3 regions of the Sphingomonas phoenicis genome follow, and region 1 is predicted to be linked to each of the others. Evidence: predicted binding sites of a transcription regulator. Region 1 holds the regulator's gene; each other region holds the start of a gene.

Region 1 (2,268 bases):
GTTTCCAGCTGTCGTTCGCGGCGATCACCGCGATCGTCGCGGTGCACGATCATCCCGCCCTGCGACAGATCGCGGATCGACGCGAGCGGGGCTGGCGGCGGCCGGCACGAGCGCTGGCGATGCTGCTGATCACCGGCGTGGTGGTGGAGGCGGCGCTCATGCCGATCGCCGTCTATCATTTCCACCGCGCCGGATTGTACGGCGCCCTTGCCAATATCGTCGCGATCCCGCTGACGACGTTCATCATCATGCCACTGGAACTGCTCGCCCTGCTGCTCGACGTCGCAGGGCTCGGTGCGCCGGCGTGGTGGGGGACGGAACAGGCGCTAGCGCTGCTGCTATGGCTGGCACGGACCGTTGCGGCGGCGCCGGGGGCGGTCACGGCGTGGCCGGCCATGCCGGACGGTGCCTTTGCCGCGATCGTCGCCGGTGGGCTGTGGCTGGCGCTGTGGCAGACGCGGGTGCGCCGGTGGGGTGTCCTGCCGCTGGTGCTAGGCATCGCGTGGGCGATGGCGACGCCGGTGCCGGACCTGCTGGTGACCGGCGACGGCCGGCACGCGGCGATCAGGACGGCGCGGGGTGAGGTCGCGATCCTGCGCGACCGCACCGGCGACTACATGCGCGACGTTCTGGCGGCGAACGGCGGCACGGCGACCGAACCGGTGCTGATGGCCGAGACGCAAGGGGTTCGATGCACGCGAGACCTGTGCCTGGCCACCATCGACGACCGCTGGCGCATACTGATGACGAGGAGCGCCGACATGGTTCCCGCCGGCGACCTGATCGCAGCATGCCGGCAGGCCGATGTCGCGGTCAGCGAACGGCGACTGCCGGGCGCATGCCGGCCACGCTGGCTGAAGCTGGACCGCGAGACGCTGGCCCGCACCGGGGGAGTGTCGGTCACCTTCGCGACCGGCCGTGTCGTCACCGTGCGCGACCCCGGCGACGAGCATCCCTGGATCGATCCACCACGAACCGGCGCCGCGCCGATCCCGTCGGCGCAGTCGCCCGCCGGTCAGTCGTACCGGCGGAGCAGGCCCGACAGCTTGCCCTGAATGCGGACCTGCTGGGGTGCGTAGCGCTGCGGATCGTAGGAGCGGTTGGCGGGATCGAGGCGAACCATCGTGCCCTCTCGCCGGAAGAACTTCAGCGTCGCCTCCGCCTCGTCGATCAGGGCCACCACGATCTCGCCGTCGCGCGCGACCTCTGTCCGGCGGACCAGCGCATAGTCGCCATCGAGAATGCCCGCCTCGACCATCGAATCGCCGGAGACCTCCAGCGCGTAATGATCACCCTGGCCGAGCAGCGCCGCGGGTACCGACAGCATCGTCGATCCCTCGAACGCCTCGATCGGGACACCGGCAGCGATGCGGCCATGCAGCGGAATTTCGACGACATCGTTCGCGGGAGCCCGCGAATGTTGAGGAAGTTGCGACTGACCACCAACATTGGCACCACCAACGTTGACGCGGCCACGTGCCTTCTTCTCGACCTTCTCGGGCCGGTCGGGCATCCGCAGCACCTCCAGCGCGCGAGCGCGGTTCGGCAAGCGACGGATGAACTGCCGCTCCTCGAGCGCCGAGATCAGGCGGTGCACGCCGGATTTCGACTTCAGGTCGAGCGCCTCCTTCATCTCCTCGAACGAGGGGGAGACGCCCGTATCCTTCAGGCGATCGTTGATGAAGCAGACCAGTTCGTGCTGCTTGCGCGTGAGCATGCCGAGCCTCCGTCGGGGAACAGACGAGGAACCGATATGGAACAATCCGGCTTGCGTCAAGCGATCATCAGGATTTCCGCCGATTCGCCGGCGATCGCCGCCGGTGCACACGCCGCCCGGATGACGAGGCACGTCGAACGGGCCAGGGTCAGGAGCATCGAGCTGTCCTGAATGGTCGAGGCATAGGCGCGGCCATCCCGCAACTCGGCACGAAGATAATCGGTCCGGCCGCCATTGGCGGGCAGATCCTCGCCCAGAATCGCGTGGCCGATCGCGGGCAGCGGATCGGCCGCACCGGCCAGCCGCGCCACGAGCGGCAGGACGAACAGGGTGGCGGTGACGAAGGCCGACACCGGGTTGCCCGGCAGGCCCAGCACCAGCATGTCGCCGCGTCGCCCGGCCATCATCGGCTTGCCGGGACGGAGAGCGATGCGCCAGAAATCGATCGCGCCGCCCGCCGCCTCCAGCGCGGGCCGGACCAGATCATGGTCGCCCACCGACGCGCCGCCGGTCGTGACGAGCAGATCGGCATCGACGGCGGCGAACGCGTC
Region 2 (2,268 bases), 780 kb from region 1:
ACGCCCTCGAACGGCTTGTTGACGTCATACTTCTTCTTGCCGTCGATGAAGGTGAGGACGACCGCCTTGCCCTCGGTACCGAACAGGATCTTGTCCTGCACCTCGGGGTGGAGATCCTTCCAGGGGGTGTCGAGCGAGAAGTCGAACGCCTTGGCGAGGCTGGCTAGCACCTGCATGTAATAGGGGCTGGGCGGGTTGCTCTTCGCCCAGGGGACGATCGCGCCCTTCTTGATCGTCAGGTCGTGGTTGGGGACGACGAGGTCCTCGTCGAAGATCAGCTTCTCGCCCAGGCCGTCGCACGCCGGGCAGGCGCCCTGCGGCGCGTTGAAGCTGAACAGGCGGGGCTCGATCTCCGAAATGGTGAAGCCGCTGACCGGGCAGGCGAACTTTTCCGAAAAAACGATGCGGCCGGGGGGTGCGTTGTCGCCCAGCACGACGCTGGACGGGGTGTGCGGCTCGACGGGGTCGGCGGGGTCGACATAGGCGAGGCCGTCGGCGAGCTTCAGCGCCGCCTCGAAGCTCTCGGCCAGGCGCGTGGCGATATCCTCGCGCACGACGAGGCGGTCGACGACGACCTCGATGTCGTGCTTGTACTTCTTGTCGAGCGCGGGCGCCTCGTCGATCTCGTGGATGGTGCCGTCGATGCGGACGCGGGTGAAGCCCGCCTTCTGCCACTCGGCCAGTTCCTTGCGGTACTCGCCCTTGCGACCGCGGACGACGGGGGCGAGGAGATAGAGGCGCGTCCCCTCGGGCAGGGACAGGACCCGGTCGACCATCTGGCTGACCGTCTGCGCGGCGATCGGCTCGCCGGTGGCCGGCGAATAGGGGACGCCGACGCGCGCCCAGAGCAGGCGCATATAGTCGTAGATCTCGGTGACGGTCGCCACCGTCGAGCGCGGGTTGCGGCTGGTCGTCTTCTGCTCGATCGAAATGGCCGGGGACAGCCCCTCGATATGGTCGACATCGGGCTTCTGCATCAGTTCGAGGAACTGGCGGGCATAGGCACTAAGGGATTCTACGTATCGACGCTGCCCCTCGGCATAGATGGTGTCGAAGGCGAGCGACGACTTGCCGGACCCGGACAGCCCGGTGATGACCGTCAGCGTGTCGCGCGGGATGTCGACGTCGACATCCTTCAGATTGTGTTCGCGGGCACCACGGACGGAGATCTTGGTCAGCATGAGGACGTTCTACTTCCGTTCTGTGCGCAGGGCTAGGCCGGGAAAATAGGAAGTCCCGGCGCCGGATGCGAGAGGCGGCTTGACCCGCGCGGACGCTCGGCTAGCGGTGGCACCGGGGGGATCAGATGATGACGGGATCATGGCGGACGTCCGCAGGGGCGCGGATGCCGACGATGGCGCTGCTGGCCGCGGGGCTGCTGATGACGAGTGCGTGCGGCGGCGGCGGCGGCGTGGCGAGCACGCCGGCCCCGCCCGCACCGACGCCGACGCCGACGAACACGGTCATCACCGACCTGAAGGCGACGCAGACCTTCGCGTCGGAGTCGGCGACGACCCAGACGACGCTGAACACCTCGACCGGGCTGGTCGAGCGCGGGGCGGCGGCGCGCTCCGCCGTCACCGTGAGGTACGACGCGGCGACGCAGAGCTACACCATCACCGGCGACGGCCGTGCGCAGACCTTCCTCCCGGCCGACGAGCGCACCGGGCAGGATCCCGGCCAGCGGCTGTTCGTGAAGACCGGCGATGCGCGCGATTTCCTGACGATCGTGACGACGCCCTTCACCGGCACCGTGGCCAACCGCTACGTCGCGCTGGGATTCTGGCAGCGGAATGCGGGCACGGCACCTTTGCAGGAGACGAGCCTGGACGTGTTCACGTTCGGGCTGGACACGCCGGTGGCGGCGGTGCCGCGCACGGGCACGGCGCAATACGCGACCGATGCGTTCGGCTTCGTCACCCAGCGCGGGGTGGCGCCGCGCGCGTTCACCGGTGCCGGCAGCTTCGCGATCGATCTGGCCCTCGGCACCTTCGCCCTGAAGAACTATGTGCAGGAATACGACCTGACGACCGAGGAATCGCGCACGGGCGGCGGGATCGAAGTGGTCGCCGCGGGCCGGCTGGGTAGCGGCAACGGCTTTACCGGCAACGTCACCTATGGCGGGCGCGACACGCGGGTGGCCGGGACGATCGCCGGCCGCTTCTACGGTCCCGGCGCCGAGGAACTGGGCGCGAGCTTCGCCGCCGACGACGGTGCGGGCGGCGCGGTCACCGGATCGATCACCGGCCAGCGCCAGGCGGGTGCCGC
Region 3 (2,268 bases), 2.4 Mb from region 1:
GTGCTGGACCGAGCCGCCATTCTCGAGCATCGAGTTCCACACCGCGTCGGTGTTCTTCGACTTCTCGTTCAGCAGCTTTTCCAGATAGGGGTTCTTGACCGAAAAGCTGCCCGACAGCGTCTTGTGGGTGTAGATATTGGCCGGGATCGGCTCGATACACGCGCTGGTGCCGCCGCAGATGATGCTGATCGACGCGGTCGGCGCGATCGCCATCTTGCAGCTGAACCGCTCCATCACGCCGACATCGGCCGCATCGGGGCAGGGCCCGCGCTCGACGGCGAGCTGCATCGACGCCTCGTTCACCTGCGCGTTGATCTGCCTGAAGATGCGCAGGTTCCACGACTTGGCCATCGCCCCCTCGAACGCGAGACCGCGCGCCTGGAGGAACGAGTGGAAGCCCATGACGCCCAGGCCGACCGACCGCTCGCGCGCGGCGGAATAGGCGGCGCGCTCCATGCCGGGTTCGTGCCGGTCGATATAATCCTGGAGGACGTTGTCGAGGAAGCGCATCACGTCCTCGACGAAGCCCTTCTCGTCCTTCCACTGGTCCCACGTCTCGAGGTTGAGCGAGGACAGGCAGCAGACGGCGGTGCGATCGTTGCCCAGATGATCCTTGCCGGTGGGCAGCGTGATCTCCGAGCACAGGTTCGAGGTCGACACCTTCAGCCCCAGCTGGCGGTGGTGCGCCGGCATCGTCGAATTCACATGGTCGGCGAAGACGATATAGGGCTCGCCGGTCGCCAACCGGGTCTCGACCAGCTTCTGGAACAGCGCGCGCGCATCGACGCGGCCGCGCTCCGACTGGTCCTTGGGGCTGCGCAGGATCCACTCGGCGCCGTCGCGCACCGCCTCCATGAAGGCATCGGGGATCAGGACGCCGTGGTGCAGGTTCAAGGCCTTGCGGTTGAAATCGCCCGAGGGCTTCCGGATCTCGAGGAACTCCTCGATCTCGGGATGCGAGATGTCGAGATAGCAGGCGGCCGAGCCGCGGCGCAGCGACCCCTGCGAAATCGCGAGCGTCAGCGAATCCATGACCCGCACGAACGGGATGATGCCCGAGGTCTTGCCGTTCAGGCCGACCGGCTCGCCGATCCCGCGGACATTGCCCCAATAGGTGCCGATGCCGCCGCCGCGCGAGGCGAGCCAGACATTCTCGTTCCAGGTATCGACGATGCCGTTCAGGCTGTCGGGCACCGAGTTCAGATAGCAGCTGATCGGCAGGCCGCGGCCGGTGCCGCCGTTCGACAGCACCGGCGTGGCGGGCATGAACCACAGGCGCGAGATATAGTCGTAGATGCGCTGCGCATGCGCGGCATCGTCGGCATAGGCGCTGGCGACGCGGACGAAGAGATCCTGGTACGATTCGCCCGGCAGCAGGTAGCGATCGTTCAGCGTCTCCTTGCCGAAATCGGTCAGCAGCGCGTCGCGCGAGTGATCGACCTCCAGCGCATAGGGCTGGGGCGCGACCGACTTGCTGTCCAGCGGGGCGTCCTTCGCCGGGGCTCCGGCCGCCGTCGGCTCGACCGTGTCGGCCGTCATGGCATCGTTCGTGAAATCCATGGCCACTCGCGCTCCTTCGTTCCCAGTTCGTTCGAATCGGGGTCTGTCACCGGTTTAGCACGCAACCACCGGCGCGTGCAGAACAAATGGAGACCATCGGTGCCGGGCCACTGCCCCGCTTCCCCGTCGATGTCGTAACGAACACACCATCTATTGGGTTCGTCGCCGATCCCTGACGCTACTGATTGTGCATTAGACGGGGCGGAGCAAGCGCATATTTCCGATCACGCCCGGCGGCGTCGCCGAACACCGCATGCCGCGGGGCAGCGACGCAAGCTTCCCTGCGGCCTCCGCGGATCGCAAGAGAACCTTTGGGGAACGTGAAATAAAAAGGCGCTATGGTACTTGGTGTGCCCGGCGGCTAAATGTTGTTGGGCACGCCACCCTTGAACGTCGGCTTGAAGCTTTTTGGCCGGTTGGCGAGCCGAGCCCTCACCACCGTCTGCCAAACCAGATCGCAACCCGTCGGCAGGCTGTTGCCGCGGTTCTGATTGCAGCGTTGGTGCTTGAGAATCCCATTGTCGAGAGTGCGCATCCCGCCATGGCTTTGCGGAACGACATGATCGAACGACGGATACTGAGGATAGTAGGGTTTAAGGCCCTTGGCACTCGGGACGGGCTTTCCGCATCCAGCGCAGATCGAACCCTGCGCCCACCGTAGTGCACGAAGCTGGTTGGCCTTTTGCGCTTTCGCTGACACGCGGACTG

The links. The regulator LexA, encoded in region 1, represses DNA repair genes until DNA is damaged. The targets are predictions, from matches to a motif close to GTTCCNCNCTTGTTCT.
Region 2: the regulator LexA is predicted to act here: its motif matches at 1,188-1,203, upstream of uvrA (excinuclease ABC subunit UvrA).
Region 3: the regulator LexA is predicted to act here: its motif matches at 1,640-1,655, upstream of ABC319_RS15440 (ribonucleoside-diphosphate reductase subunit alpha).

The regions. Positions count from the first base shown of each region.
Region 1 is NZ_JBDFMC010000002.1:672,952-675,219, reverse strand. Features, by position in the region: gene ABC319_RS04210 (ComEC/Rec2 family competence protein) at 1-1,055, shown strand, start outside; gene lexA (transcriptional repressor LexA) at 1,016-1,717, opposite strand; gene ABC319_RS04200 (molybdopterin molybdotransferase MoeA) at 1,774-2,268, opposite strand, start outside.
Region 2 is NZ_JBDFMC010000002.1:1,454,533-1,456,800, forward strand. Features, by position in the region: gene uvrA (excinuclease ABC subunit UvrA) at 1-1,181, opposite strand, end outside; gene ABC319_RS08215 (HupA family protein) at 1,346-2,268, shown strand, end outside.
Region 3 is NZ_JBDFMC010000002.1:3,040,038-3,042,305, forward strand. Features, by position in the region: gene ABC319_RS15440 (ribonucleoside-diphosphate reductase subunit alpha) at 1-1,539, opposite strand, end outside; gene ABC319_RS15445 (HNH endonuclease) at 1,922-2,268, opposite strand, start outside.